4 regions of the Paenibacillus glucanolyticus genome follow, and region 2 is predicted to be linked to each of the others. Evidence: predicted binding sites of a transcription regulator. Region 2 holds the regulator's gene; each other region holds the start of a gene.
The links. The regulator Rex, encoded in region 2, represses fermentation and respiration genes when NADH is low (regulators of the CRP and FNR family bind a similar motif). The targets are predictions, from matches to a motif close to TTGTGAAATATTTCACAA.

Region 1: a site for Rex is predicted at 5,433-5,450, ahead of nadA (quinolinate synthase NadA). Genes of this name have one in related genera too.
Region 3: a site for Rex is predicted at 4,769-4,786, ahead of WDY75_RS01375 (cytochrome ubiquinol oxidase subunit I). Genes of this name have one in related genera too.
Region 4: a site for Rex is predicted at 1,766-1,783, ahead of pflB (formate C-acetyltransferase). Genes of this name have one in related genera too.

What each region holds. Positions count from the first base shown of each region.
Region 1 covers NZ_CP147845.1:6,606,756-6,614,805, forward strand. The annotation lists gene WDY75_RS30380 (peptidyl-prolyl cis-trans isomerase) at 1-179, opposite strand, end outside; gene hslO (Hsp33 family molecular chaperone HslO) at 200-1,084, opposite strand; gene WDY75_RS30390 (type III pantothenate kinase) at 1,137-1,901, opposite strand; gene nadC (carboxylating nicotinate-nucleotide diphosphorylase) at 1,898-2,773, opposite strand; gene nadB (L-aspartate oxidase) at 2,763-4,379, opposite strand; gene nadA (quinolinate synthase NadA) at 4,418-5,356, opposite strand; gene ftsH (ATP-dependent zinc metalloprotease FtsH) at 5,587-7,656, opposite strand; gene hpt (hypoxanthine phosphoribosyltransferase) at 7,756-8,050, opposite strand, start outside.
Region 2 covers NZ_CP147845.1:4,224,570-4,232,619, reverse strand. The annotation lists gene dinG (ATP-dependent DNA helicase DinG) at 1-2,056, shown strand, start outside; gene WDY75_RS19765 (redox-sensing transcriptional repressor Rex) at 2,120-2,785, shown strand; gene WDY75_RS19760 (amidohydrolase) at 2,760-4,061, shown strand; gene WDY75_RS19755 (DUF5590 domain-containing protein) at 4,092-4,610, shown strand; gene WDY75_RS19750 (hypothetical protein) at 4,877-5,410, shown strand; gene WDY75_RS19745 (AAA family ATPase) at 5,403-6,905, shown strand; gene WDY75_RS19740 (3-hydroxyacyl-CoA dehydrogenase family protein) at 7,039-7,911, shown strand; gene WDY75_RS19735 (acetate/propionate family kinase) at 7,908-8,050, shown strand, end outside.
Region 3 covers NZ_CP147845.1:298,636-306,685, forward strand. The annotation lists gene WDY75_RS01355 (sensor histidine kinase) at 1-900, shown strand, start outside; gene WDY75_RS01360 (TetR/AcrR family transcriptional regulator) at 964-1,554, shown strand; gene WDY75_RS01365 (NAD(P)H-dependent oxidoreductase) at 1,613-2,191, shown strand; purine riboswitch at 2,297-2,398, shown strand; gene ade (adenine deaminase) at 2,776-4,578, shown strand; gene WDY75_RS01375 (cytochrome ubiquinol oxidase subunit I) at 4,867-6,270, shown strand; gene cydB (cytochrome d ubiquinol oxidase subunit II) at 6,257-7,273, shown strand; gene cydD (thiol reductant ABC exporter subunit CydD) at 7,273-8,050, shown strand, end outside.
Region 4 covers NZ_CP147845.1:4,430,448-4,438,497, reverse strand. The annotation lists gene adhE (bifunctional acetaldehyde-CoA/alcohol dehydrogenase) at 1-1,546, shown strand, start outside; gene pflB (formate C-acetyltransferase) at 1,857-4,103, shown strand; gene pflA (pyruvate formate-lyase-activating protein) at 4,147-4,875, shown strand; gene WDY75_RS20875 (ABC transporter substrate-binding protein) at 5,096-6,448, shown strand; gene WDY75_RS20870 (carbohydrate ABC transporter permease) at 6,541-7,425, shown strand; gene WDY75_RS20865 (carbohydrate ABC transporter permease) at 7,425-8,050, shown strand, end outside.

The DNA.
Region 1 (8,050 bases), 2.4 Mb from region 2:
CATTCGTCTTCAGTGATCGCCCTGTCCTGTATGGATGCGACTGCCAGGGATCCATCTTTCAATGATGGCGAAGCCTCCTGCGAAAAAATCCCCGAAAACAGCACCCAGCCGCCCATACCTATTACGCATGCTGTCAAGACAATGACGGTCGCCCACAATCCCTTCTCTTGTCTCGTCATCACGGTCGCTCATCCCAACGTTAAGATTTGGCCCGCTCTAGCACGGATCTTAGCTGTTCTTCATCGTAAGTATATTTCTCATTGCAAAAATGACAGGAAACCTCCGCCTTGCCATCCTCTTCAATCATCTGCTCAAGCTCTTCAAGTCCTAAGCTGATCAATGCGCGCTCAACCCGCTCCTGGGAGCAGTCGCAGCTGAAGATCACTGGCGTTTCCTCCAGAATGGTCACATCCGGAACAACCCGCTTTAGGATATCCTCGAGCTCCAGTCCTTCTTCCAGCAGCTCGGTAATCGGTGGAATCTTGCTTAACGCAAGCTCCAACTCCGTAATCTCCTCATCGGACACTCCAGGAAGGAGCTGAATGATGAAACCTCCGGCATTCGCCACGGTGTAATCCGGTGAAACCAGCACACCCAGACTTACCGCGGAATTGGTTTGCTCCGAAACGGCAAAATAATACGTAAAATCCTCGGCCAGCTCACCTGAAATGATCGGAACGCTGCCCCGATAAGGTTCCTTTAGGCCGAAATCCTTAATCACATCAATGTGGCCGGTGGTACCCACCGCTGCTGCAACGTCCATCTTGCCCGGACGAATGTTCGTTAGCTCGACATGCGGATTTTTGACATACCCGCGAACTTCTCCGTTGGCACTACTCTCGGCTGCAATCAGTCCGATCGGTCCATCGCCGCGTACTTGTATGCTAAGGCGTTCGTCTCCTTTCAGCATGGCTCCCATCATCGCAGCTGCTGACACGGTACGGCCCAAAGCGGCTGTGACGACAGGGAACGTATCATGTCTCCGGCGCAACTCTTCTACCAGTTCGGTTGTCCGAACGGCAAATGTCCGTACTTTTCCGTTTAGTGCAGTTCCCCGCAGCATACGGTCTTTTTGTTTATCCATCTTGAGGCCTCCTTGTCCTTCTTAGTTGTTATGTCCAACTGAAGTATAACGATTAATTCCGTTCATAAATAATGCGCAAGCCTTCAAGCGTTAAAAGCGGGGCAATCTCCTCAATGGATTCCGTCTCGCTTGCGATCAGCTCGGCCAATCCGCCGGTAGCAATAACCTTAACATTGTCCGTTCCCATCTCGGCTTTTATGCGTTTGACCAGACCATCGACCTGGCCTGCGTATCCATACACGATGCCGGCCTGCATGGCATGGACGGTGTTGCGTCCGATTACCTTTTTGGGCTTCTCGAGCTCGATGCGCGGGAGCTTGGAAGCACGCTGTACAAGGGCCTCCGTGGCAATCCCAATCCCGGGAACTATAGCACCGCCGAGGTAATTCCCATCCCGATCAATGCAGTCAAACGTCGTCGCCGTACCGAAATCCACTACAATCAGCGGCCCTCCGTACTGCTCGACGGCTGCCACAGCGTTGACGATTCGGTCAGCGCCCACCTCACGCGGATTTTCGTACCGCAGATTAAGCCCGGTTTTTATGCCCGGTCCCACGATAAGAGGGGCTTTGCCAATGTATTTATTACACATCTCCTCAACCACGCCTACAAGCGGAGGAACTACGGAAGACACAATAACCCCTTCTATTTGGCTTACCAATATATTCGACATTTGAAACAAATTGTGAATTAATACGCCGTATTCGTCCACGGTAGATTGACGCGCTGTACTGATCCGAAAATCATGCAGCAGCTTCTTGCCCTGGTATACCCCCAGCACAATATTGGTATTCCCTACATCTACAACCAGAATCAATCCACTGCTCCTCCTTTCTTCTCGTTAAGATCCAGGCTGATATCCAGGCTGTGAAAAGAATAAGTCAGCCGTCCAACGGAGATCACATCCACTCCGGTTTCGGCAATCCCGCGCACGGTCTCCAGCGTCACGTTTCCCGACGCCTCGACAAGCACATGAGGGGACCTGGCCTTGATTCTCCGAACAGACTCCGCCATCATGTCATGACTCATGTTATCGAGCATGATGATATCAGCGCCTGCCTCCAAAGCTTCATCCACCTGCACAAAACTCTCAGTCTCAACTTCTATGGTCATTGTATGTGGAATATTAGCCCTTGCCCGGCTCACCGCTTGCGCGATTCCGCCTGCACCCTTAATATGATTATCCTTGATCATGACGGCATCGTACAAGCCGAATCGATGATTCGCACCGCCACCGACCCGAACCGCATATTTCTCCAGCATACGGTGCCCCGGTGTTGTTTTGCGAGTATCCACCAGTCGGGTCGGTAATCCCTCCAGCATGTCAACAAAAGAACGTGTTCGGGTTGCTATGCCGGACAGCCGCTGAAGCAAATTCAAAGCGAGCCGCTCCCCTGTCAAAATACGATGCGTGCTTCCCTCCACTTCAGCGAGAATGGTACCCTTCTCCACCATGTCACCGTCACGGACAAATGCCGTAAACGTCAGGGAAGGATCGACCGTTTCGAATACGAGTTCTGCGGCAGGCATGCCCGCAACAACTCCTGCCTCCTTGGCATGAATAACAGCCTTGGATTCGTGACCCGGCTCAATCGTGGTAAGGGTTGTAATATCCCCTGATCCAATATCCTCTTGCAGCCATGTCCGAATGCTCTGGAGAAGGCCATCATGGTATCCGTTAAACATCATCGCTCAATTCCTCCGTCATCTCTTGATCCCGAGTATGCACAATATGCTTCTGCCATACGCTGTCGTTCCGATCCGGGAAATCCTCACGGTAGTGGGCTCCCCGGCTTTCTTCGCGACCCAGCGCGCCCTGAACCACGAGCAGGGATGCGGTGAGCATGTTGGCAAACTCGTATTCCTCACGTTTCGAGAGCAGCGCTTGGAACAATGGCAGCTGACGGCCAAGCTCTTCTGCAGCTCTTAATAGGGTATCCCGATTGCGGCGAAGCCCTGCATATCGTACCATCACTTTTTGAAGTTTCAAGCGTTTTTCAACTATCGCTTGTGACGGGGCATCCTTACGTCCAAGCTGAAATGATACATGAAGGGGCCCTTCTGATGGTTCAGGGAGCTTCTGAATACGTTCCACAATGCGACTGCCGTATACAACCGCTTCCGAAAGCGAGTTGCTTGCCAACCGGTTCGCTCCATGAACGCCAGTAGACGAAACCTCCCCGCAAGCGAACAAGCGCTTCACGCTGCTCTCTCCGTGCAAATTGGTCTTGATGCCCCCCATCATATAATGCGCAGCCGGGGAGACCGGAATCCAATCTGACGATAAATCAAGTCCATACTGCATGCATGTTTCATAAATCGTCGGGAACCGATGTTTGACCATCTCTGGTGACTCATGGGTAATGTCCAGATACACAAAGGTAGACCGCGTCGCTTCCATCTCGCTGACAATGGCCCGGGCAACAATATCCCGGGGGGCCAGCTCCAGCAAGTCATGGTACTTTGGCATGAACCGTTCCCCTTTGATATTACGAAGAACAGCGCCCTCGCCACGAACCGCCTCGGAGATCAGAAACCGTGGTGCACCCGGATAGCTAAGTGCCGTGGGATGGAACTGAATGAATTCCATATCCCTGATGTCCGCACCTGCCCGGTAAGCCATAGCAACACCGTCGGCTGTCGCAACCTCCGGGTTGGTTGTATACCTGTACAGCTGGCCGGCGCCTCCTGAGCACATAATGGTCGCCCGCCCACGTACAAAAACCCGCCTGCCATCCGGCATCTGTACCAATGCACCGTGACATTCCCCTTGCTCCGTGACCAGATCAATGACAAAATGATCGTCCCATACTTCTATATTGTGAAGCATTTCAACCTGAATGGAAAGGGCACGCACAATTTCATATCCGGTAGCGTCCCCATTAGCATGAAGAATACGACGGTGACTGTGCGCACCTTCCTTGGTTAGCGCAAGCTCGCCATTCTCGACATCAAACATCGTCCCAAGACGAATCAGCTCCTGAACCCCAACCGGTCCCTCATTTACGAGGACATCCACCGCAGTAGATGAGCATAGTCCCGCCCCTGCCATCAGGGTATCCTGGCGATGGTAGACCGGAGAGTCATCTTCAGCTGTTACGGCAGCAATGCCGCCTTGAGCATAACGAGTGTTGCTCTCGAGCAGCGATTTCTTTGTAATCAGCAGCACCTTTTGAGTGGCACTTGCCATAATGGCCGTATATAAACCCGCAATGCCTGAACCGATGACAATGACATCCGTCTGGACGACCGGCAGATCGTTCAGTTCAAAATCAATCAAATACTGCGGTATCACGATGCCTCACCTGTCTTTTCACGAAAGAGTAGCGCATGCTACTTAACCTGTAACATGCGCTCTAATGAAGTTCTGGCTTTCTCTGCAACGACCGGAGGCACATAAATTTGCGGCTTCATCGTTTCCAGTGCTTTGACCAGCTTTTTGAGATTATTCACTTTCATATTGGGACAAACCAGGAATTTCGTGGCAAAATGGAACGATTTATCCGGGCTATCCAATCGAAGCTGATATCCTGTGCCATCCTCTGTACCTACAATAAACTCCTTGGCAGACGAATTTTTGCAATATTCCAGAATCGCAGTTGTGCTGCCTACAAAATCACCCATCGCAACGACCTCCGGACGGCATTCCGGATGCACCACAAACTCGGCACCAGGATGCTTGGCTCTCATCTCGACAACATCCTTAACGGTCAGCATATCATGCGTGTTGCAGTACCCTTCCCAGATGATCAGCTTCTTGTCGGTATGCTGCTGGACGTAGTGCCCTAAATTTTTATCAGGCACCCATATAATTTCATCTGAATCGACGGATTGAATCACCTTTACCGCATTGGATGAAGTACAGCAGATATCTGTTTCTGCTTTGATCTCAGCTGATGAATTGATGTAAGTTACCACTTTTGCATTCGGGTGCTGCGCTTTCAACTTCCGCAAGCCGTCAACGTTCACCATATCCGCCATCGGACAACCGGCACGCTCATCAGGAATAAGAACGGTTTTGCCCGGTGCCAGGATTTTAGCGCTCTCACCCATAAAGTGCACACCGCAGAATACGATAACCTCAGCATCGGTTTGTGCTGCTTTCTGCGCAAGCAAGAAGGAATCCCCGCGGAAATCAGCGACCTCCTGTATTTCATCCCGTTGATAATAATGAGCCAAAATAATTGCGTTACGTTCCTTCTTCAATTGCATTAACCGCTCACGCAGTTCACGGTTTTGCTCTGCCTTACGCTCCAGTGCCAAAGCTTCCATGATCGACCCTCTCCCTTTATGTAGTCCGGCTGTAAACCGCTTGATGACCATGTGACTTCCAGGATGGTTTATACCTTTGTGAAAGGATGCGCATCCTTATTTAACAACTAATGTACACGTTCGTTCTGTGCCCTGTCAATGTGATAGAAAGCACAAAAAGAACCGGAAAACGAATTATCGTTCTCCGGTTCTTCGATTTTATTCGGTATTCGATGTTTTATCAGCGAATATTACGTTAACCTGCTGTTTCCGTTGTCCGATCCATCTGGAGGATCCTTACGGTCCGAATCTTTAGGCTCCGGCTGTTGATCATTCGAATCCATCGGGTTGTTCGGAATTTCTTCCGTGGAAATCGGCTGATCTCCGTCTTCTTTCCCTTGGATGCGAACTTTCACGTCACCAATGTTGTCGATGATCGGTTCGCCGCTCTCGGAAGAACCTTCACCTTCTCCATTGCCATTGCCTTCAGCTGATCCAGTCTCAATGAGATTCTTGATTTGCTCAAGCTCCAGTGTTTCCATCTCAAGAAGCGTATTCGCAATCAGGTGAACTTCTTTGGAATGCTTGGTCAGAATCTCTTTAGACTTCTCGTAACAATCGTTGATGAACCGCTGCATTTCTTGATCGATCTCATAAGCGATTTGATCACTATAGTTCTGCTCGTGTCCGATATCGCGTCCCAGGAACACCTGTCCTTGGGATGTACCGAACTGCATCGGTCCAAGCTTCTCACTCATACCGTACTCCACAACCATGCTGCGGATAATGCCGGTTGCCTGCTGGAAGTCACTGTATGCTCCGGTACCGATTTCGCCAATGAACAACTCCTCGGCTACACGACCACCAAGCAAACCGGATACACGATCAAGCAATTCCTGTTTCGTCACGAGCATCCGATCTTCCTTCGGCATCATAATGACGTATCCACCAGCACGACCACGAGGGATAATCGTTACCTTATGAACGGTATCCGCATGCTCGAGGAAGTAACCTACAATGGTGTGACCCGCCTCGTGATAAGCTACGATACGTTTCTCGCGGTCACTGATCACGCGGCTGCGCTTCTCCGTACCCACGATCACACGGTCGATCGCTTCATCCACTTCTCGCATGGAGATATCCTTACGATTGCGGCGTGCCGCAAGCAAGGCTGCCTCATTGAGGAGATTCTCCAGATCGGCACCCGTAAATCCTGTCGTACGTTTAGCGATGATGTCCAATTTAACATCCTTCGTCAACGGCTTGTTGCGTGCATGGACTTTCAGCACAGCTTCACGGCCCTTCACATCTGGACGATCTACTGTAATCTGACGGTCAAAACGTCCCGGACGAAGAAGCGCCGGGTCCAAAATATCCGGTCGGTTCGTTGCAGCAACGATGATAATGCCTTCGTTTGCTCCGAAACCATCCATCTCGACCAGCAATTGGTTGAGTGTTTGCTCACGCTCGTCATGTCCGCCACCAAGACCGGCACCGCGCTGACGACCTACAGCATCAATCTCATCAATAAAGATAATACATGGAGCATTCTTCTTCGCATTCTCGAACAAGTCGCGCACCCGAGATGCGCCAACACCGACAAACATCTCAACAAAATCGGAACCGGAAATGCTGAAGAATGGCACTCCCGCTTCACCGGCAACAGCACGTGCCAGGAGTGTCTTACCGGTTCCCGGAGGACCGACAAGGAGAACACCCTTCGGAATACGAGCGCCTACCGTGTTAAACTTGCGCGGATCTTTCAAGAAGTCAACAACCTCAATAAGTTCCTGCTTCTCTTCATCTGCTCCGGCTACATCTTCAAATGTAATCCGTTTCTTCTCTTCATTATATAAGCGGGCTTTGCTCTTACCAAAGTTCATCACTTTGCCGCCGCCGCCCTGAGCCTGATTAAACAGGAAGAAGAACAGAACAAACATAATGATGAGCGGAATAAAGGATGAAAGTAATGTCAGCCAAATGCTTTGGCCTTCCATTGGCACCACGGTCAGTTTGACTTTGTTGCTGTCACTGGCTGCAGTCAGCTCTTGCATAGCTGCATCCGTAGCAGGAATATAGGTTGAGAAATTCTCCGATTTTTTCTCTTCGGTAATCTCCCTATACTTACCGGTCACCAGATAAGCGTAACCGTCAAATTGCACCGTCATTTCCTCTATGTTGTTAGCTTTGACTTCCTGCCGCAGCTCGTTATAACTAGGGGCATCGGCTTGCTCGCCGCCATTGGTGACAAATTGAACTATGCCCACCACGACCAAAAATAGAATCAAATAAAAACCAGAATTCCGGATGAACCGACTCATCCCCTACCTCCTCTCAAGACACATAAGATATTTTACCACAGCCTGTCTGGCCATCTCAACAAAGGGCCCTAATCTGTGGCAGCAGCCCATTGGCGCGGTTTAACTGCTGTAGATTTCCGGCTTCAAAATCCCGATGTAGGGGAGGTTCCGGTAATGCTCGGCATAATCGAGTCCATATCCGACAACAAAAGCGTCGGGCAGTACAAACCCGGTATAATCAGCCTGCAAATCCACCGTACGGCGTGCCGGTTTGTCAAACAGGGTAACTACGCACACCGAATTTGCCTTACGGCTCTTAAGCAGCTCAATCAAATGACTTAGCGTAAGGCCGCTGTCGATAATATCCTCCACAATCAGAACATCTCTTCCTTCAACGGACGCGTCCAAATCTTTA
Region 2 (8,050 bases):
ACTGGATGATAATAAACATCTGTTGATTGAAGCAGGCACGGGAACAGGGAAGTCCCTCGGCTATTTGCTGCCTTCGATCTATCAAAGTGTGAAGCAGGAACAGAAGGTCATGGTCAGCACGCATACAATCAATCTTCAAGAACAGCTGCGTGACCGGGATATACCGCTGCTCACTCAGGTTGTTCCTTTTCCCTTTAAAGCAGCTATTTTTAAGGGGAGAGGACATTATTTGTGTTTGAGAAAATTTGAACATAAAATAAATAGAAGAGATTTTCATTCGCCGAAGGAAGATGTGATCATTGCAGCACAGATGCTGGTCTGGCTGACACAGACAGAAAACGGCGACGATGAAGAGCTGAACCTCGGCGGCCGTGGCGGAGATTTCTGGGAGACGATCTCCAGCGATTCGGATTCCTGTCTTGGACGTGCCTGCCCATGGTTCCGCAAATGCTACTACCACAGGGCCAAACATGAAGCGAGCGTTGCCGACGTGGTCATTACGAACCATTCGAAGCTGTTCACTGACGTTAAAGCCAATCATCAGCTGCTGCCGAGTTATGAACGCCTCGTCATTGACGAAGCACATCATCTTGAGGACGTTGCGGGCAAGCACCTTGGCTTGCAAATGAAATATTTTACGGTTGTGCATACGTTGACCCGGATGTACAAGGACAGCCGCAGCGGACAGCTTCCCGCGCTTCGCCAGCTGCTTCAGGCTTCACCGCATGAGAAGGCCGTAGAATGGTCTTCTGTCATTGACCGTATGTATCCAGATCTCATCACGGCCAAAGAAAATTGGGATCGTCTTAGCGATCAGCTGTTTGCACTGCTGCCGGAACGCGGGGATGCATCTCCAGGAGACGCGGGCCAATTCTCACTTCGGTTATCGCCTCTCAAGAAACCGAAGGATTGGCAATCGCTGGCGGAGCTGGAGCATCAGATTCATGTGACCCTGGGTGACGTTGTGCGCAAGGGTGACAAGCTGATTGCTGAAATGAAGGAAGATCTGGATGATTACAGTGCAGACAGCTTGCTTACGGATCTGTCCGGACTGTTTAAAGACCTGGCCGCTCACCGTGAGGACTTGCGCTCCTTCATGGCTCTTAATGATGAGGGTACGGTATACTGGATGGAGGCTAATGGCAATTTCCGCAGTAAATCGCTGCAGCTCTATGCAGTGCCTGTTGATGTAAGCACTCATTTAAAGGAATTGTTTTTTGATAAAAAACAAAGCGTCATTCTGACATCGGCTACCTTGTCGGTGGATAAATCGTTCCAGTTCATGATCGAGAATCTGGGTCTTCAGGAAGCGGCTGACGCCGGTAATCTGAACACGGTTCAGCTGCCGTCTCCGTTTAATTACAGAGAACAAGCGCTGCTTGTCGTTCCGCGTGATTTTCCGAGCGTGAAGGGATCGGTCGGGGATGCCCTCTTTGTGAACACACTTGTGCAGTCACTGGCCGAAACGGCGATCGCTACCCATGGAAGGATGCTCGTTCTGTTCACCTCTTACCGGATGCTGCGTCAGGTGCATGAGCCACTGAAGGAAGCATTGGCATTAAGCGACATTGCGGTGCTGGGGCAAGGAATGGACGGGACCAGTCGAACCAAGTTGATTCGACGCTTCCAGGAGAGCAGCGCATCGGTGCTCCTTGGCACCAGCTCCTTCTGGGAAGGGGTCGACATTCCGGGCGAGGCGTTGACCTGTCTTGCTATTGTACGGCTGCCTTTCCAGCCGCCGAATCATCCGCTGGTGGAAGCCAAGAGTGAACTGCTGCAGCAGCAGAAAAAGAACCCCTTCATGAAGCTTTCCGTTCCGCAAGCGGTTATTCGGTTCAAGCAAGGGTTTGGCCGCCTGGTCCGGACGGCACAGGATAAAGGGATCGTGATTGTATACGATACCCGGGTGATTGAATCCTATTACGGGAAATATTTCTTATATTCCTTGCCAGGACCTAAGATGGAGCATATGCCGACAGAGGGAATTGTTCCACGCATCTCGGAATGGCTTCAGGAAGAGGTCGAGGTTGGGGCAGATAACCAATCCGATGAATGATAGCTAAACGAAGAATGAAAATGCAAGAGATGTAGTTATTAACCTTTACTAGGGGGAGCATGCATGAAATCGGAAAAAATTTCGGAAGCCGTGGTCCGCAGATTACCTGTATATTTGCGCTATTTGAATGAGCTTCAGAAGCGGGAGGTCTCAACTGTTTCATCCCAGGAGCTGGGGCAGAAACTGGATCTGAATCCTGCTCAAATTCGTAAGGACCTGGCGTATTTCGGTGATTTTGGACGGAAAGGGATCGGATATGATGTTTCCTATTTGATTGAGAAGATTCGCCAGATTCTGAAGCTGGACCAGAAGATTAATGTAGCATTGGTTGGAGCCGGTAATCTTGGACATGCATTATCCAATTACAATGCATTCCTGAAGGATAATATGAAGATTGTGGCTATTTTCGATTCATATTCCCCCAAAGTTGGTATGAAAATCAACAACTTGACGGTTCAGCCGATGGAAGAGCTTGAGAAAACCGTACATGAATACGGCATTCGTATCGGGATTATTACCGTTCCGGATTTTGAGGCGCAAAACGTAGCTAATCAGCTTATTGCAGCAGGCATCGAAGCGATTCTGAATTTTGCGCCAACCATCCTGAAAGCTCCACCTCATATCCGTATTCATACGGCCGATTTTACAACCGATTTGCAGAGCTTGGCTTATTATTTGGACAACGGTAAGGAGGAAGCTTCACATGACGACAACGAAGTGGATGGTTAAGAACGGTACTTTTGCTGTGCTTGAGGATGGAAGATCCGTTCTTCGTGGATACATGGTTGTTGAGAATGACCGCATTACCTATCTTGGTGAGGAACAGCCGCCGGTAGAGGAAGGAACCGAGATTATCGACGGCACACATCTGTTGTTCCTGCCTGGTTTGGTAAATACCCATGGACATGCTGCCATGTCACTGCTCCGCGGTTATGGAGACGATTTGGCGCTGCAAGTATGGCTGCAGGAAAAAATGTGGCCGATGGAAGCCAAATTCACGGCCGATGATGTTTACTGGGGAGCCTCTCTTTCCGTGCTGGAGATGATCAAGGGCGGAACCACAACTTTTGTGGATATGTATGATCACATGGACCAGGTTGCTAAAGTGGTAGAGGATTCAGGAATGCGCGGTGTCCTGACCCGTGGCGTTATCGGATTATGTCCGCCTGAGGTTCAGCAGCAAAAACTGGATGAGGCGGTTGCATTTGCGAAGGACTGGCACGGCAAAGCCGATGGCAGAATCACAACGATGCTCTCGCCGCATGCACCGTATACGTGTCCACCGGATCTAATTGAAAAATTCGTCCAAGCATCCCATGATTTGAATCTGCCGCTGCATACACATATGTCGGAAACGGACACGGAAGTGGCCCAGAATGTGAATGACTACGGACTCCGTCCCGTTGCGCATCTGGAGAAGCTGGGCATGTTCTCTCGTCCTACACTTCTGGCGCACGCCGTCCATTTGACTGATGAAGAGATCGAGATTTTGGCTAAATATCAAGTCGCGGTCTCTCATAATCCAGGCAGTAATCTGAAGCTTGCCAGTGGTATAGCGCGCGTGCCTGCACTCCTGAAAGCCGGCGTTACCGTGTCCCTGGGTACCGACGGACCAGCGAGCAATAACAATCTGGATATGTTTGAAGAGATGCGTCTGGCTGCATTGATCCATAAAGGGGTAAGCGGTGATCCTACGGCCATTCCAGCAGCCGAAGCACTGCGGATGGGTACGGAGAATGGAGCCAAATCGGCTTTCATTGAAGATATAGGCACACTTGCCGTCGGCATGAAGGCGGATATGATCGCGTTGAATACAGATCAGGCGCACTTCCTTCCTCGAACCGATTATGTGTCCCATGCGATCTATTCAGCCAGTGCAAAGGATGTAGAGCATGTATGGGTTGACGGCAAGCAGGTAGTGAAAAATGGCGCCAGCCTTACCCTCGACGAGGAACGTATTCGCCGGGAAGCCCAGTCTGCATTTGAGCGTCTTACAACCCTCTAGGGAATAATCAAGGGGAGCGAGGAAGACGGATTGAAGAAAAAAACGAAGTGGATATTGCTAAGTGTATCCGGAGTGCTGCTCTTGCTGCTAGGTCTGCAGCTCTACTATTCGCATGTCATGAAGGACACTTGGAATGAAGAGAGAATGGCAATCAACGCTTCCAAACAGCATGGCGGTTTGGTTTCGACAGGAAAGACCTATAAATCGGTGTGGGGCGAGGACAACAATTACTGGGTTGTCAGCGGCAAGGATAAAGACAATCAGGACCGAATGGTCTGGGTGAAATTCACCGATGATAATGTACCGGTTGATGGTGCCGATGCGGTGCAGTCAGTCTTATTGAGTTCCGGAATGTCAGAAGCACAGATACTGGATCAGATTCACAATGATTTGCCAGGAGCAACCATTAAGAGATTGCTGCCGGGTATGTATGAAAATGAGTTTGTATGGCAGCTCCAGTACGAAAGCAATGGTCAGCGGGGCTATCGATTCTATCGTTTCCAAGATGGAAATCCGATCGGCAATGACATTATTCTTCCAAATCAATAGTAGAAAAGTAAAGAGAGACATCCCTATCAATTTCGGGATGCCTCTTTTTTTCACATCAATTGACAACGTTTACAATAAATAAAATGGAAAAACTGTTCTAAATATTTTCACAGATACGCATGAAAAAGTATATAAAATGTGATATACTCATATTTGTACAAATTAAGCATACAAACTACATGCATCGTATTATATCGTTATTACATGTCATTATATACAAAGAAAATGATAGACAAAAACTATATAAGATTTTAAGGAGGAACTTCATGAAACTACGCATTGTACCTATCGTGCTGACTGTCGTGATCTCAGCATCGGTCCTCTTTGGTGGATGGTTTCTGTATCGGCAGATGGCACAGCATAACCCGCTAGCAAATGTTGTTTCGCAGTATGATGGTGTGAAGAGTTCTCATATAGATATTAAACAGGATACGGTTACTTTGAAACTTGATCTGGCTCCGGAAACGAATTTGCAGGGGCTTGTGCAGCATATAAAGCAAGAAGGCAAATCTGTAATTGGGCAGCGTGAGCTGAAAATCCAGGTGGAGGAGCATTCCTCGGAAGCGCTGGACCAATGGTGGGAGCAGGCGATGTTATCCGTTGCAGAAGCGATGGACAACAAGCAGTACACCGATATCCAATCTTCGCTTGAGCAATTGGCTGGCGAGTCCACAAACTTAAAAGCGAAAGCAACCATTGATGACACCAATGTTTATGTCAGCTTGTCGGATGGGAAGTCTGGTAAATTTATTATCTTGCCGCGTCAACCGGGTAAAATGGGGGTTTGGAACCATGCCTAAACTGGCTAAAGAGATCATGCTGGGTTTTATCCCGGTTTTGTTGGTATTCCTCGTGTTTGTAGGCGTCAACGTTGTGCCTCTGTTTATTGCTGCGGCACTCGTGGGTACGCTGCTGTTTATTGCAAAGATGAAGGGCGGCATCGCGGTGGGGGCTGGTAATGAACGCAAGCGAAAGAAGAGCGGACCGGCCAAACTGACGTTCGAAGAAATCGGCGGGCAGGATAATGCCAAGCAAGAACTCCGCGAGGCTCTGGATTTTCTCATTCGTCATGAAGATATCAAGAAATTTGGCATTCGTCCGTTGAAGGGCATTCTTCTTACCGGGCCTCCGGGAACAGGGAAGACCCTGATGGCCAAAGCCGCTGCCCATTATACGGATTCTATCTTTGTTGCTGCATCCGGCAGTGAGTTTGTTGAAATGTATGTCGGGGTTGGTGCCGGTCGTGTCCGGGATCTGTTTAAGGATGCCAGAAGCCGCGCTGCAAAAGAAAACAAACAAAATGCGATCATTTTCATAGATGAGATTGATGTGATTGGCGGCAAGCGTGAAGGCGGCCAGCAGCGTGAATATGACCAGACACTGAATCAACTGTTAACTGAAATGGACGGCATTTATTCTCAGGATACTCCGCGTATACTGGTTATAGCTGCTACGAACCGCAAAGAAATGCTGGATAGTGCACTGCTGCGTCCAGGACGATTTGACCGCCATATTCAGGTGGATCTGCCCGATAAGAAGGGGCGTACACATATCTTGAATCTCCATGCGGGTAACAAGCCGCTGCATGAGGATGTCGACTTGGACAAAATCGCGGAGGAAGCCTATGGCTTTTCCGGCGCACAGCTGGAGAGTGTCATGAATGAAGCTGCAATCTATACGATGCGTGAGAATGAGCAGTTTATCCATCAGCGCCATTTATCCATGGCGATTGACAAAGTGATGATGGGTGAACGCTCGGACCGAGAATCGAATTTCGAAGAGAAGAAGCGCGTTGCCATCCATGAATTGGGACATGCTATTATGGCAGAGCTTGTGCGTCCCGGCAGTGTCAAGCAAGTAGCATTGAGTCCGCGTGGTAAAGCACTTGGTTATGTTAGGCATAATCCGCAACAGGAACAATACCTGTATACCAAGGCGTTCCTGGAAGAGCAGATTATGATAGCGCTTGGCGGTGCCGCCGCCGAGGAGATTTATTACGGGGGCCGAAGCACGGGCTCCAGCAATGACTTTGAGCAATCGCTTAACATCGTAGAGACGATGATGAAGTCAGGACTGACGGCGCTCGGCATCATCAATATGAATATGGTAACTACGGAAGAGTTAATGAAAGAGAATAATATGATTCTGGAAGAGTTAATGAACCGAACGAAAAGCCTCTTGGAACAGAATCGGCCAATATTCGACAATTCTCTTGACATCCTGTTGAAGGAAGAAATCCTCTCGGGAGAACAATTTCGTTGTCAATTTCGTGAAAACGCGCTTTTACCAGCATAAATTGTTATGCTGGTTATTTTTTTTTACTTTTTTGTCGTGCTAAGATATTATTATACTTTGTGCTCTAAACTGTATTTTTCGACAAATGGGGTACAATAAAGTATAGAGATAAGGAAAGGGTGGAGTAGAAACCATGTACTTCAAAAAAATCGGCGTTGTAGGCGGCGGGACTATGGGGCAGGGCATTGCGGAGATGCTGGCTGCAAAGGGTCTTGACGTACTGCTCGTAGAGAAAACTCCAGAGAAACTGGACTATTCATACCGAATGATTGAGACCAGTCTAGATAAACAGCTGGAGAAGTGGGGAATTACCCAAGCAGAGAAGAAACTGATACTGAACCGGATTCAAAAAGTAACTCATTTTGCCGAGCTTAGCACCTGCGATATGGTGATTGAGACCATTATAGAGGACTTGGAAGCGAAAAAAGAAGTGTTTACACAGCTGGATCAAGTATGTCCCAGCCATGTGATATTAGCAAGTAATACATCCACGCTTAGTTTGACGGAGCTCGCCAGCTCTACCAAATATCCTGAGCGTGTTATTGGCATGCACTTCATACATCCTGTTTCCAAGGTAGATCTGGTTGAAATTATCCGCGGTCTGAAAACTTCCGATCATACGTTCACGGAAACGAAACGCTTTGTCGAGGAAGTGTCCGATAAAAAAGGCATCATGGTTTATGAATCCCCAGGCTTCGTTACAACACGCATGATCACGCTCCTCATCAATGAAGCGATGCATCTGCTTCAAGAAGGTGTGGCTTCGGCAGAAGATATCGACGATGCGATGAGAATCGGTTATAACTTCCAGCACGGGCCGCTGGAGATGGCAGACCGCTTTGGTCTCGATTCCATTCTTGCGGCGCTGGAGCGGATGTTCCGCGAGTATGGCGAGCTGAAATACCGTCCATCGATTGTCTTGAAGAAAATGGTTCGCGCAGGACAACTGGGCGTCAAAACCGGAGAAGGCTTTTTCAAGTACGACAAGGATGGTGACCGGGTATGAATATTCTCGTAATCAACGCAGGCAGCTCTTCACTGAAGTATCAATTGTACAACATGACAGATGAATCCGTACTGGCCAAAGGGCTCGTTGAGCGGATCGGTATGGATTCCTCCATTTTGACCCATAAGCCGACCGGAAA
Region 3 (8,050 bases), 2.7 Mb from region 2:
GAGCGCATGGGGAGCGGAGCTTATGAGGAAGTGCTGACGCCCAAGGACCGGAAGCGCGTATTTCGCAAGAACGGGAAGCTGCGCATGCGCTTCAAGCTGTATAAGGAAGTGATTCACTCCTTCTACAGGATGGCCGAGAAGCTTGCCGAAACCGAACGGGAGCGCGAGCGGCTGGACCGGAATCGGGAAGAATGGATGTCGGGAATATCGCATGATTTGCGTACGCCGCTGTCCTCGATCCAGGGATATGGTTATATGCTGGAGAACGCGCCGCAGGACTGGAGTCAGGAGGAGCTGCGTGAGATGGGAACCGTCATTCGGGAAAAGGGCGATTACATGCTGGAGTTGATCGATGACTTCTCGCTTGTCTTTCGTCTTAAGAGCGAGATCCGGCCGCAGGAACTGGCACGGCTTGATCTGAATGAACTGGTGCGGCGCTGCGTGCTTAAATACGTGAATGATGTAACGCTGGATGCGAATTTTTCCTATATCGGAGGCGAAGAGCCGCTGCTCATTGATGGCAATGCCAAATGGCTGAAGCGGTTGATGGATAACCTGCTTACGAATGCCGTGAAGCACAATCCCGAGGGAGTTCATGTTGAAGTACGGGTAGAGAGACGTCCCGGCGGCGCGGCGATCGTGGTCGCGGATCAAGGCGTAGGGATGGACGAAGAGACTCGCCGCAACCTGTTTGAACGCTACTACCGGGGGACAAACACCGAGGAGAGCATGGATGGCTCAGGGCTTGGAATGAGCATTGCCAAAGCGATTGTCGAAGCACATCGAGGCCGGGTGGGCCTGTGGTCGGAAGTCGGCCGCGGAACAACCATCACTGTTCTATTGCCTGAGGTTTCCGTGCAAGATGGTGCGGATTGCACGGGACATGGTAAGGATGATTGACGTCATCACACGATTTTTTCCATTCCCATTGCAATTTGGTTAGTGTTCACTTATGATATGATTATGAAAAAGAAACCGCATTTCGATAGCAAGAAGAAGGAAATATTGCAGGCGGCCATGAAACTCTTTGCCGAGAAGGGCGTTGACGGGGTATCGGTAAAGGAGATCGGCGCGGCAGCCGGTGTGACGGATGCAGCGATCTATAAGCATTTTACGAATAAGGATGCCGTTGCTGCGGAGGCATTCGAGGAATACTGCGGCAGTTACACACGTTTGGTGGATGATTACGCGTCCCAGACCGGACTGTTCGCAGAGAAATTGTCCGCCTTGGTCACCCGTGTATTGGAGTCTTATGACGAGGATAAATACGGCTTGCTGCTGTTGTCCCAGCATCACGAGCTGTTTACGGAGGTGCTCAAGAGCAGGGGGCGTCAGCCGCTCGATGCATTATGCGATCTGCTCGATCAAGCGGTGTTGCAGCGGGATATTCCGCCGCAGAATATACGCTTAACCGCGGTGTTGATCATCGGTGCATTCAATCAGCTGGCCGTTTCAACGATGCAAGGGGAGCTTGAGGAACCGCTCTCGGCGCTGGCGCCTGAGGTGACGGCACATCTATTGGCTTTGACAGGTTTAGGGAAGGGTCCGGCGTGACCTTTTCTTTTTACCTTAAGGTTAGTGTTTGTTAACCAAATTAACAGGGGGAACGTGTATGAAAAAGATTTTGATTATTCAGGGCAATCCGATTGAGAACAGTTATGGAAGTCATTTGGCCAAGGGATATGCGCAAGGGGCAGCCGAATCAGGGGCAGAGGTGCGTGAGCTGGTGCTTGCAGAGATGGATTTTGATCTGAGCCTGTCCGGCGGCTATAAGGGGAATCAAGCTCTGGAGCCCGATCTGCAAGAAGCGCAGAAGCTCATCGCATGGGCGGATCATCTGGTATTTGTGTACCCGAACTGGTGGGGCGGCATGCCGGCACTGCTGAAGGGGTTTATCGACCGAGTCTTTTTGCCGGGCTTTGCGTTTAAGTACCGCCGGAACTCTCCATTGCCGGAGCAACTGCTCAAAGGGAAAACCGCCCGATTGATTGTCACGATGGATTCGCCCTACGTTTACTATCGCTTCTATCTGGGTCAGCCCGGGCATCAAATGATGAAGCATTCCATTCTGAAGTTCTGCGGCGTGAGCTCGGTTCGTGCCACGAACATCACGCAGCTTCGCAAAATGCCTGAGAGCGCAAAAAAGCAATGGCTTGAGCGCGTACAGAACATGGGGAGGAAACTGGCGTAGAGGCCGTTGCCGCCGATGTGCAGTTCTTTCCAAACACTTGACTTCTCGGGCAAGAAGATTATAATTCATACAACAAATGAAACAAAAGAGAATTGAAGGGTAAACAGGATCAAAATCAAATCTTAATGTATATGCCGGGGAATAGGGCCCAGGCGTTTCTACCAGGTTACCGTAAATGACTTGACTACATGAAGGATGAGAGCCAGAGTCCAGCGCCCGGCTTCGAATGGAATGGAGAGGCGGGCGGTAAGATCACCTTGGAATCCGGGTACCGGCAGGTTTTAACGGATGGGGTGTTGTGCAGACTATTAGCAATGCATTGCTGATGCACCGGGCTTCTCTTCCTCTATGGATATAGTTAGTTCAGGCAACCCGGGCAGATACGCTGTCCGGGTTGTTTTACGTGCTTGCGCGTAGAATTGATTTTGTACTTTTACCGTTTCATCATAAGAAAAACGTCTATTGACGTACTTTCACAGATGACAGACCGCAGTTAGAAGAAGTTTTTATTGCGATATCAGGAAGTCGCAAGCTTTGAAGTTTATACTTTCTGATATCTAAAAAAAGGGGAGCGTGCATTCATCATGAGTTCAAGCAAGAGACAGAAACGATACGAGGTCAGCCGGGAGCTGGGGAAAGTGGCGTTAGGACAGGCACCGGCCGACCTGGTTATCAAGAACGGCACGCTGGTCAATGTGTTTACAGGCGAGCTTCAGGAGCAGGTGGACGTGGCGATGGCATTCGGACGCATCGCTTATATCGGCAGCGCCGATCATACGATTGGGGAAGGGACCCGGGTCATCGAGGCGAATGGCCGTTACATCTCGCCGGGTCTGCTTGACGGCCATATGCATGTGGAGAGCACGATGCTGACCGTGACCGAGTTTGCGAAAGCGGCCATCGTTAGCGGAACCACCGGGATCTATATGGACCCTCATGAGATCGCCAATGTATTCGGTATGGAAGGTGTGCGGTGGATGCACGAGGAAGGACAGCAGCTGCCGCTTAAGGTATTCACCACCATCCCTTCCTGCGTGCCGGCGACGTTTGATCTGGAGGATGCCGGAGCACAGCTCGGCGTGGAAGACATCGAAGAAGGGCTGACCTGGCCTGGAGTTGCCGGGCTTGGCGAAGTCATGAACTTCCCGGGCGTGGTATATGGCGATCCGACGATGAGCGGTGAGATCGAAGCCACGCTGCGTGCCGGCAAGACGGTGACGGGACATTTTCCCGCAGAGGACGACCGGATGCTTCAGGCGTATTTGGCAACCGGGGTAAGCTCCGATCATGAAACGGTGACGAGAGAGCAGGCGCTAGAGAAGGTTCGCCTCGGGATGCACCTGATGATCCGTGAAGGATCGGCTTGGCAGGACGTGAAGGAAGTCATCAAGGTGGTGACGGAAGACAAGGTGCGTACGGACAATATCTCCTTGGTGACGGATGACGTGTATCCGCAGACGCTGCTGAGGCTTGGCCATATGAACCATGTGGTGCGCCGCGCGATCGAAGAGGGTGTGGATCCGGTGACGGCCATCCAGATGGGTACGATCAACGTGGCTCGGTACTTCGGGATGGATCTCGAACTCGGGAGCATCTCGCCAGGTAAAACGGCAGACATTCTGCTGCTTGATGATCTGAACAGCATGGTGCCGTCGATTGTGATCACCGATGGTGAGGTGGTTGCGGAGAACGGCCAAGTTGTGAAGCCATTCCCTGTGTACCAATATCCGGAAAAAGCGTTCCATTCGGTTCGCCTGCAGCGTCCGTTGACAGCGGAGGATTTCCTGCTCCGCAGCAAGTGGGATACCGCACGCTCGGAAGTCAACGTGGTGCGGGTCATCGAGAACAGTGCCCGCACAGCCAAAATGACAGCGGTGCTCCCCGTGCAGCAGGGCATCATTCAGCCTGATCTTAACCAGGACGTGGTTCAGCTTGCGTGCATCGAGCGCCATGGCGCAACCGGACAAATCTCGCTTGGCTTTGCGAGCGGCTTCGGATTGAAATCCGGTGCGGTCGCTTCCACGGTGGCGCACGACAGCCATAATCTGCTGGTGATGGGCACGAGCGCCGAGGATATGGCGCTAGCGGCGAATGAGCTGGCAGCTTGCGGCGGCGGGATGATCGTGGTGCGTGACGGTCAGGTGCTCGCGAAGGTGGCCATGCCCATTGCCGGCTTGCTGGCGGATCGTCCAGTGGAGATCGTAGCGGAAGAAGTTGCTGCACTGGAGGAAGCCTGGAAGGAGCTGGGGTGCTTTATTCATGCGCCGTTCATGACCTTCTCCCTGATCGCGCTGCCGGTGATTCCCGAAATCCGCATTACCAATCGCGGCATCGCGGACGTGACGGAGTTCAAGCTCATGGAGACGGAGATTCGCGCGGTTCAATAAGGTGGCGGTATACATTAAAGCAGGTTGGCCTACATGGCGAACCTGCTTTTTTTGGTGCGTAAATACCGGGCTTGACCTGTGAGGGGATGCGGCAAGTCATGCTCCAATGGATAATCCTCACATAATTCCATTCGCACTTAGTGATTTTCGTCACAAATTTATAACTTTTTGCCCCTAATCCTTCCTAATATTGTGATATTGATCACAATCCTTTCTGCCGCAGTCTGCGAAAATACAAAAAGAATCAAATTTAAAGTGATCACGTGAGCTAAAGGAAGGGGTATCTTTATGGATCCGGTTATGCTGGCGCGAATTCAGTTCGCATCGACAACCATTTTTCACTTTATTTTCGTACCGTTGTCTATCGGATTAGCGTTTTTGATTGCCATCATGGAGACGATGTATGTTGTCAAAGGCCAGGAAGTATACAAGAAAATGGCCAAGTTCTGGGGGAAGCTGTTCCTGATTAATTTTGCGGTCGGGGTAGTGACAGGAATTCTGCAGGAGTTCCAGTTCGGCATGAACTGGTCGGATTATTCGCGATTTGTTGGGGATGTGTTTGGCGCGCCGCTTGCCATCGAGGCCTTGTTGGCCTTTTTCCTCGAGTCAACATTTATCGGGTTATGGATATTCGGCTGGGACCGGTTATCGAAGAAGGTCCATCTGCTCAGCATCTGGCTGGTGTCCTTCGGCACCCTGATGTCGGCCTTCTGGATTCTGGCGGCCAATTCGTTCATGCAGCGTCCCGTTGGGTTCGAGATGAATAATGGACGAGCGGAGATGAATGATTTCCTGGCATTGATCACCAATGGGCAGCTGCTGGTAGAATTCCCGCACACGATCTTTGGGGCACTGGCCACCGGGGCGTTCCTGGTAGCAGGCGTGAGTGCCTACAAGCTGATGAAGAAGCAGGATCTGGATTTCTTCAAAAAATCATTCCACATCGCCATCGTGGTGGGGCTCACCACCTCCATTCTGGTTGCGGTCTTCGGTCACCAGCAGGCGCAGTATCTGGTGGATACGCAGCCGATGAAGATGGCTGCTGCCGAGAGCCTGTGGGAGACGAGTGACGATCCTGCGGCTTGGACGGTCATTGCGTCCATCGATCCGGAGAAGCAGGAGAACAAGATGGAGCTTAAAATTCCGTATTTGCTCAGCTTTCTGTCTTATAGCAAATTCTCCGGCGAAGTGATCGGAATGAAGGAGCTGCAAGCCCAGTACGAGCAGCAATACGGTCCCGGCGATTATATACCTCCGGTGCGGACCACCTTCTGGAGCTTCCGGATTATGGTGGCCGCAGGCAGCGTGATGATTCTACTCGGATTGTACGGAGCTTGGCTGATGCTGCGCAAGAAGGTCGAGCACGCTGGCAGATGGTTCCTGAGATTGATGCTGTTTGGCATTTCATTGCCGTTCATCGCCAACACGTCGGGGTGGATCATGACGGAGATCGGGCGGCAGCCTTGGACGGTATTCGGACTGATCACCACGGAGAATAGTATATCTCCGAACGTAAGTGCAGGCTCCATCCTGTTCTCGCTCATTACGTTTACAGCCATCTATGCGGTGCTTGCTGCCGTTATGGCGTACTTGTTTATTAAAGTCATTAAGAAAGGGCCGTATGCGGCGGAGGAAGAAGACCGCCACGCAAGCGATCCGTTTAATAAGGAGGGCTACCATGCTGTCTCTTAATGAACTGTGGTTTGTGCTCGTTGCCGTGTTGTTTATCGGGTTCTTCTTCTTGGAGGGCTTTGATTTCGGAGTCGGGATGTCCACTCAGCTGCTCGCCAAAAGCGACACCCAGCGCCGGGTGCTGATCAACTCGATCGGCCCGTTCTGGGATGCCAATGAGGTCTGGCTGCTGACAGCGGGCGGCGCGATGTTCGCCGCCTTCCCGAACTGGTATGCCACGCTGTTCAGCGGATTCTATATTCCGCTTGTTTTTCTTCTGTTGGCCTTGATTGGACGGGGAGTGGCCTTTGAATTCCGCGGCAAGGTAGGCGACGTTCGCTGGAAAAGGGTGTGGGACGGTGCAATCTTCATCGGCAGCGTGCTTCCTCCGTTCCTCCTGGGTGTTGTTTTTGCCTGCCTCATTCAGGGGCTTCCGATTAATGAAGAGATGCAGATGTATGCCGGATTCTTCGATGTCGTAAATGCCTATACCGTTGTTGGCGGGCTGACGATGGTGATGCTCTGCTTGCTGCATGGGTTAATGTTTACGACGCTGCGCACCATAGGGGATCTTCAGGAGCGTGCGCGCCGCATGGCCCGGAGATTGCTGCTCCCGGTGGCGGCACTGTTCGTGGCATTCGGGGTCATGACCTATTTCATGACGGATATCTTCGAGAAGCGTGGTGCGGTGTTAAGCGTGCTGCTCGTGCTGGCTCTGCTTGCATTCCTGCTGGGCGGGTATTTCATGAACGTCAAGCGGGACGGCTGGGCTTTCGGAATGACCGGGGCCGTCATTGCTCTGCTGGTTACATCCGTGTTCGTGGGATTGTTCCCTCGCGTAATGGTCAGCTCCATCCATTCGGCGTTTGATCTGACTATCTATAATGCGGCCTCCGGACCGTATTCCTTAAAAATCATGACCATTGTGGCTGTATCGCTGCTGCCATTCGTATTGGGATATCAAATTTGGAGTTACTTCGTTTTCCACAAACGGGTACATGAGAAGGAGCATCTGGAGTACTGATGGGAAAAGATCTGCTGGGATACAAGGGCGCCAAGATCGTATTCTTCCTTGTCGCCGTATGTACCCTGGCACAGAGCATGGCCATCCTCCTGCAAGCCAAATGGCTGGCGGAAGCCATATCCGCCCTGTTCGCGGGAACCACGCTGCAGGAGCAGGGGGAGACCATTGCCTTGTTCCTGCTTGCTTTTCTGGCACGCCACGGCATTTTCACCGTGCAGCAAGGAATTGCACAGCGTTTTGCCGAGGAGACGGGCACGAGCCTGAGGAAGCAGCTTCTGGAGGAGCTGTTTCGGAACGGGCCGTCCTTTGTCCGGTCGGAAGGAACAGGCCATGTGGTTACGCTTGTGCTGGAGGGCATCGGCAAGTTCCGCAAATATGCGGAGCTGACCATACCTCGCATGATGGGGGCGGGCATTACCCCTGCGCTGGTATGGCTGTACGTATTCATGACGGACCGGATCTCGGGCATTATTCTGCTGGTGACCATGCCGATCCTGATCGTGTTTCTCATCCTCGTGGGACTTGCCGCGAGAAAGCAGACCGAGCAGCAGCTGGATTCCTACCAGATGCTGTCCAATCATTTTGTGGATTCGCTGCGGGGTTTGACCACTCTGAAGTTTCTGGGACAGAGCCGCAAGCACAGCGGGAGCATAGGGCAGGTCAGCGAGGGATATAGGGCTGCGACCATGCGGACCTTGCGCGTTGCGTTTCTGTCTTCCTTTGCACTGGATTTCTTCACGATGCTGTCGGTAGCGTCCGTAGCGGTAAACCTGGGCT
Region 4 (8,050 bases), 210 kb from region 2:
CTATAAAGTGAAAAATGCAGAGGAAGGAATTACGCGCGCGGAAGAAATGGTAGCATTTGGCGGCATGGGCCACTCGTCGGTCATCCACTCGCACAATGAGGAAATCATCATGAAATTCTCGGACCGGATGAAGACCTGCCGTATTCTGGTGAACCAGCCATCCTCGCAAGGCGGGATTGGTGACATCTACAACACGAACCTGCCATCGTTGACGCTGGGCTGCGGTTCGTATGGCCGTAACTCTACCTCGTCGAACGTAACAGCCGTCAACCTCATCAACGTGAAAAGGGTGAACCGCAGAACCGTGAATATGCAGTGGTTTAAAGTGCCGGATAAAATCTATTTTGAAAAAGGATCCACGCAGTATCTTGCCAAAATGCCCGATATTACCCGGGTTGCTATCGTAACCGATCCGATGATGGTGAAGCTTGGCTACGTAGAGCGGGTAGAGCACTATCTGCGTCAGCGCAGAGTGCCGGTTCCTATCGAGGTGTTCTCGGAGGTTGAGCCGGATCCTTCCACAACGACGGTAGAACGCGGATCGGAGATGCTGAAGCGATTCCAGCCGGACTGCATCATTGCCCTCGGCGGCGGTTCGCCGATGGATGCAGCAAAAGCGATGTGGCTGTTCTATGAATACCCGGATACGGACTTCAATAATCTGAAGCAAAAATTTATGGATATCCGCAAACGGGTCTATAAATATCCGAAGCTTGGACAGAAGGCAAAATTCGTTGCCATTCCAACCACCTCGGGAACGGGCTCGGAAGTGACCTCGTTTGCGGTCATTACGGATAAAGTGCTGGGGAATACCAAGTACCCGCTGGCTGACTATGAGCTGACCCCGGATGTTGCGATTATCGATCCGGAATTTGTATACACCCTGCCAAAAACAGCGGTAGCGGATACCGGGATGGACGTTTTGACACATGCCATCGAGGCGTATGTATCGGTCATGGCTAACGATTTCACGGATGGTTTGGCAATCAAGGCCATACAGCTGGTGTTCCAGTATCTTGAGCAGTCGGCGCTTACCGGCGACAAGCTGGCCAGAGAGAAAATGCATAATGCTTCGACGCTTGCCGGCATGGCCTTCGCGAATGCATTCCTTGGCATCAATCATAGCCTTGCGCATAAATGGGGCGGCCAGTATCACACAGCTCACGGGCGAACCAATGCAATCCTGCTGCCGCACGTCATCCGCTACAACGCCAAGAAGCCAACCAAATTTGCCGCTTGGCCTAAATACACCCACTTTGTAGCCGATGAGAGATATGCAGAAATTGCAAGGATTCTGGGCTTGCCTGCAAGAACGACGGAAGAGGGCGTCAACAGTTTGATCGGTGCAATCCGAGAGCTGAACAAGAAGCTGGGCATCGAAGAGTCGTTCCAGCAGCTGGGAATCGATCCTCAAGATTTTGAGAAACGTGTTGAGCATTTGGCGGACCGGGCCTTTGAAGACCAGTGCACTACGAGCAATCCAAAGCTGCCGCTTGTCACAGAGCTTGCGGAAGTATACCGCAACACGTTCTACGGCCGCTTTTAGATCCAAGAAATACGAGAGACGGGTTGTGGACTGCGGACTGCATAACAGAAGCGGGCGGGTAAAACAGAGTGATAAAAATCACGGGAAAAGATAAGTTTGTGATTTTTATCACAGATGCTGAGAATGAACAGGATTACAATAAAAGTGTAGAAGAAAGCTGAATCTCAGGTCTTTGATATAGAAGTTTGAAGGTACACGGCGGGGTCGAGGCAGCATTGATCGTGAAAATAATCACATTAAGATCTGAGATGGATCAATGTGTGACTCCGCCTGTGCAGCAAGCTGCAGCATAATCTAGGAGGGATTCAATATGTCGGTGATTGAAAAAGAAGTGGGCTGGAAAGGTTTTAAATCAGGTAAATGGAACAAGCGGATTGACGTTAATGATTTTATTGCAGAGAACATAACACCTTATTATGGCTCTGATGATTTTTTGGCAGGACCAACGGACAACACGAAGGCACTCTGGGATATCGTATCGGATTTAACCAAAAAAGAACGGGATAATGGCGGGGTGCTGGATGTTGATGTGAATACGCCTTCCACGATTGTGTCCCATCAACCTGGCTATTTGGATAAGGAGAAGGAACAGATCGTCGGCGTACAGACGGATGAGCCGTTCAAGCGTTCGATACAACCGTTCGGCGGAATCCGAATGATGATTGATGCTTGCAACGCATATGGTTTTGAAATGCCGCAAGCGGTAGTGGACATCTTCTCAGGCATACGCAAAACACATAATCAGGGCGTGTTTGATGCCTATACCTCGGAGATGAGGGCAGCTCGTAAGGCAGGGATTATTACAGGTCTTCCCGATGCTTATGGCCGTGGTCGTATTATTGGCGATTATCGCAGAATCTCCTTGTATGGTGTAGATGTCTTGATCCAGGATAAATTGCGAGAGCTGGGCGAGCTTGAGGTTGATGCGATGGATGAGCCGGTGATCCGATTGCGGGAAGAATTGTCCGAGCAAATCCATGCACTCAAGGAATTGAAGGAAATGGCGGGCATGCACGGCTTTGACATTTCGAAGCCTGCGAATACGGCGAAGGAAGCATTCCAATGGCTGTATTTCGGTTATTTAGCTGCTATCAAGGAACAGAATGGCGCAGCCATGTCGCTTGGCCGGGTATCTACTTTCCTCGATATCTACATCCAGCGTGATCTGGCTGAAGGCAAGCTGACGGAAGAGACTGCACAGGAGCTGGTTGACCATTTTGTCATGAAACTGCGGATCGTGAAGTTCCTGCGTACACCGGATTACAATGAACTGTTCAGCGGTGATCCAACATGGGTCACAGAATCGATTGGCGGTATGTCGTTAAATGGGGAAACAAGAGTAACCAAGAACAGCTTCCGTTTCCTGCATACGTTGTATAATTTGGGCCCTGCCCCGGAACCGAACTTGACGGTATTATGGTCTGAGAAACTGCCCGAAGGCTTCAAGAAATACTGCTCGAAGGTATCGATCGAAACCAGCTCGATCCAATATGAGAACGATGATCTCATGCGTCCGATTTACGGAGACGATTACGGGATTGCTTGCTGCGTATCCGCTATGCGCATCGGGAAACAGATGCAGTTCTTCGGAGCCAGAGCCAATCTGGCCAAAGCGCTCCTGTATGCAATCAACGGCGGGAAGGATGAGAAATCCGGCGCCCAGGTTGGTCCGGAATACCCTGCTATTACGGCAGAGGTTCTGAGTTATGACGAGGTCATGAAGCGATTCAAGCCGATGATGGAATGGCTTGCAAAGCTGTATATGAACACACTGAACGTGATCCACTATATGCATGATAAATACAGCTACGAACGGATTGAAATGGCGCTTCATGATCGGGATATTCTGCGGACGATGGCATGCGGTATAGCGGGCCTGTCCGTAGCGGCGGATTCGCTGAGTGCAATCAAGCATGCACAGGTGAAGCCAGTACGCAATGAGCAAGGGATTGCAGTTGATTTTGAAATAGAAGGCGACTTTCCGTGCTACGGTAACAACGACGATCGGGTTGACGACATCGCCGTAGAACTCGTTGAAGCCTTCATGAGCATGATTCGCAAACACAAGGCATACCGCGATGCGATGCCGACCCAATCGGTGCTGACCATTACGTCCAATGTCGTATACGGCAAGAAAACGGGAACCACACCGGACGGCCGCAAGGCGGGCGAGCCGTTTGCGCCGGGTGCGAACCCTATGCACGGACGCGATAAGAAGGGTGCCCTCGCTTCATTGACTTCCGTGGCCAAGCTGCCTTATGAGGACAGCCTCGACGGGATATCGAATACATTCTCGATTGTACCGAAAGCCCTCGGGAAGGAAAGCGAGATTCGCGTGAACAATCTGGTTGCGATGCTGGATGGATATTTTGGAAGCAAGGCTCATCATCTGAACGTGAACGTGTTTGACCGGGAGCAGCTGATGGATGCGATGGAACATCCGGAGAATTATCCGCAGTTAACGATCCGGGTATCCGGGTATGCGGTCAATTTTGTCAAACTGACACGCGAACAACAGCTCGACGTGATCAATCGTACCTTCCACGGAACGATGTAAGAATGGAAAGTAACAACAGCGGATACAGAAAGGATGACGCCCTATGCTTAAAGGTCATATACACTCCATAGAAACATTCGGAACGGTGGACGGTCCAGGTATCCGCTTTGTACTCTTCATGCAGGGATGTCTGCTGAAGTGTCAATATTGCCACAATCCGGATACGTGGGGATTGCATGAAGGACAGGAAATGACGGTAGAGGATGTGCTGGCTCAGATTGAGCCTTATCTAAGTTACTATCGTTCTTCCGGTGGAGGGCTGACCGTATCCGGAGGCGAGCCGACACTGCAGTATCCTTTTGTAACCGAGCTGTTTAAGGAAGTAAAGCGCCGCTGGAATCTGCACACGACCCTTGACAGCAACGGTTATAATGAGCCGGAGAAAATATCGGAGCTGCTGGAGCATACCGACTTGGTTCTGCTCGATCTGAAGCATATCAACGATGAGAAGCATATCAAGCTGACCGGGAAGTCGAATGAGAGGACGCTGAAGACCGCCCGCTGGCTGTCCCACCATGGTCGAAAAATGTGGGTCCGGCACGTATATGTGCCGGGTATCCATGACAGCGAACACGACCTGAGGGCGCTCGGTCAATTTATTCGCACTTTACAAGGCGTTGATAAATTCGAAATTCTGCCCTACCATCAGATGGGTGTGTACAAATGGAAGGAACTCGGAATGGCATATCCGCTAGAAGGAGTTCCGTCACCGTCAGAGGAAGAAATCGCACGCGCTTATCAGTTGATTGGCGAAGCAGCCGAGCAAAAATAATCGGTGGCGAACTAATTTTGTTGTATTATACTGAACATAATATGTTATTATTTATAACAATAACCTTTCCTCATTATGGAAGGGTTATTGTTTTTTGTGGAGGATTTTATCCCTTAGATAGAAAAATATCGACCTATCGAAAAGTGGAATCGCTTTCTATAATGAAGATGTAAGGAAAACGCCTATCAAATATACAAATACTTCGGGAGGGTCAAAGACAATGAAGAAAAAGGGTCTGGCATTATTAATGTCGCTTCTGTTCGTCTCGTCCGCACTTTTGTCCGCATGCGGTGACAAGGGAGCAGAGAAACCATCAGGTGGTACGGAAGGCGCGGCCAGCAATGAACCGTTTGAAATTACAATTCGCCATACGCAGGTAGGTGAATCCAAGAAGTTCCGTCTTGCATTGCTGAACGATGTGGTCAGCAAAACTGAAGAAGCTGTACCCGGGCTTAAAATCAAGCTGGACGCAGTAGACTCCGAAGTGAACCGTAAAGAGAAATTAAGAGGCGAGATGGCCGCAGGCAAGCCGCCGGAAGTATTCGATGTGTTCGGAAGCCCGGACGCAGGCGTATATTCCAAAGAAGGCTTGATGCTTGATTTAACCCCTATTTTGGAAGAACTCGGCATTAAAGATAAATTTTCAACGCTGGATCCATTCACGCATGAAGGTAAGATTTACGGGTTGCCGATTGGTATCTCCATTGAAGGGATTTTCTATAACAAGGATTACTTCGAACAGAAAGGTCTGACCGTGCCGAAAACTTTGGCACAGCTGGAGCAAATTGCGGAAGCAATCAAAGCCGACGGAAAAATTCCGTTTGCACAATCCTCCAAGGACGCATGGATTCCGCTCATGACCACGAATAATCTGTGGAGCTACTATGCAGGACCGGAAGTTACGTATGGCTTTAAAACGGGAGAAACCAAATGGACCGATCCGAAAGTCGTTGAAGGCATTAAGAAACATGAGGAATGGGTTGAGAAAGGTTACTTCAAAAAAGGCGAGCTCGGTTTCGAGTATGCGGACATGAGAAACCAGATCATCTCCGGCGAAGCTGTGATGATGATGGACGGATCGTGGGCTAACTCCGTATTCAGAGATCCGGCTCAAGCAGGCGATATGGTAGGCAAGATCGGATACTTTAACCTGCCTCCGGTTAATGAAGGCGATCCTGTGATTGTCATGCAGGATGCTAATAATGGATACGGCTTCTCTGCTTCGGTGGCTGAGGATCCTCGTAAACTTCAAGCGGTTAAAGAATTCATCAAAAATATGTGGACAGATGAAATGCAGCTTCGCGGTCTGAAAGAAGACGGCGTGCTGCCGGCGATGAAGATGGATCTGGCAACCATGAACTCCACTTCAGACGATCCGCTCATGCAGGATATTTTCAGAGGAGTAAGTGAAATCAACAAATCCTTCCCTGCCTTTGATGCACTTGTCCAAGCAGACGTGAATACGGCACTGAGCATGGGGATCCAACAGGTCATCGGCGGCGAGCTTAATACCGAGAAGATGCTGGAGAATGTTCAAGCAGTACAAGAAGCGGCCAATGCTGCAGAGGAATAAATAATCAAGATTAGACGTTAAAGGGCACCACCCGCTGCTAGACATGGGGGTGTCCTTTCGTCTAAATTACAGACATAAATACGGAGGTTACCATGAACAAAGCGCTGAGAAATCCTCTGATTTACATCGTTTTTGTGCTGCCGGCATTCATACTGTTTCTGGCCTTTTTCATATACCCGATTTTCACTGCGTTTGATAACAGCTTTACGAGCTGGAACGGCATCTCCAAAGATGTGAAGTACATTGGGCTTGATAACTATGTTACCGCAATTAATGACGATGCTTTTTGGAAAGCAGTTAAGAATAACGTTTATTTCATTCTCTTTTCCTGTTTGATCCAGGTTCCGATTATCGTGATTTTCTCGTTGCTTATTGCAAACGTGAAACGTCTGAAGGGACTTTACAAGACAGCGGTTTTTGCACCATCTATTATGTCAACAGCAGTTATCGGCATTTTGTGGGGGTTCATTTACAACCCGGACTTTGGCCTGATGAATGAAATTTTAGGATTGGTTGGCGTTGAGCCAATCTACTGGCTGTCTGATCGAAAATGGGCCATGATTGCCATCCTGATTACGAACGGCTGGCAATGGACCGGCTTTTACATCGTGATGGTGCTTGCGGCGATTCTATCCATACCTAAGGAGCTTGATGAGGCTGCCGCGATGGATGGTGCGACAGGCGTTCAAAGAGCCACGAAAATCACGCTTCCATTAATTATGCCAATTATCTCTGTAGTGATCATGCTTTCGATCGCGGGAGCCATGAAAGCGGCGGATATTATTCTGGTTATGACCAAGGGCGGGCCGGCCGGCTCAACCGACGTTATGGCAACATATATGATTCGATATGCAATTACGAGTTTCAAACATGGTTTTGGCAATTCGATTGCCGTGTTGATCTTCCTCTTCACGATTATCGTAACGGTGCTCTACCAGGTGCTGATTGCACGTCGCAACGAAAGGATTGAATACTGATGAGAGCACTGAAGAAACTGATCCCGCATATATTCCTGATGGCTTATCTGCTCATCATTCTCTATCCATTCCTGTTCGTGTTGTTCTCTTCCGTGAAAGTGGATAACCAGTCCATCGCGTCGAACCCGTTTGGACTGCCAAGCACGTTTGTATTCGATAACTACGTCAATGCGTGGGTTAACGCCAAGATCAGCACCTACTTCTGGAACAGCTTGTACATTGGCGTGCTGTCTGCCTGCTTGTCGATCCTGTTTGCGGCAATGCTGGCATTTGCGGTCACACGCATGCGGTACAACCGGATCAGCGCAATTGTTTTCCAATGTATTTTAATAGGGATGCTGATTCCTAACAATTCTCTGATGCTGCCGATTTATGGCATGATGAGACAGCTCGACATTTTGAACACACATATGGCTCTCATTCTACCGTATGTTGCTAATGCGATACCCTTCTCTGTCATTATTCTGGCTGCCTTCATGCGGTCGTTGCCAGGGGAAATAGAAGAAGCGGCGGTTATTGATGGATTGAGGTCTGGCGGGTTGTTTGCTAGAATTATTTTACCTCTAACCGTTCCGGCCATCGTTACCGTTTTCATTATCAACTTCCTCGGTAACTGGAACGAATT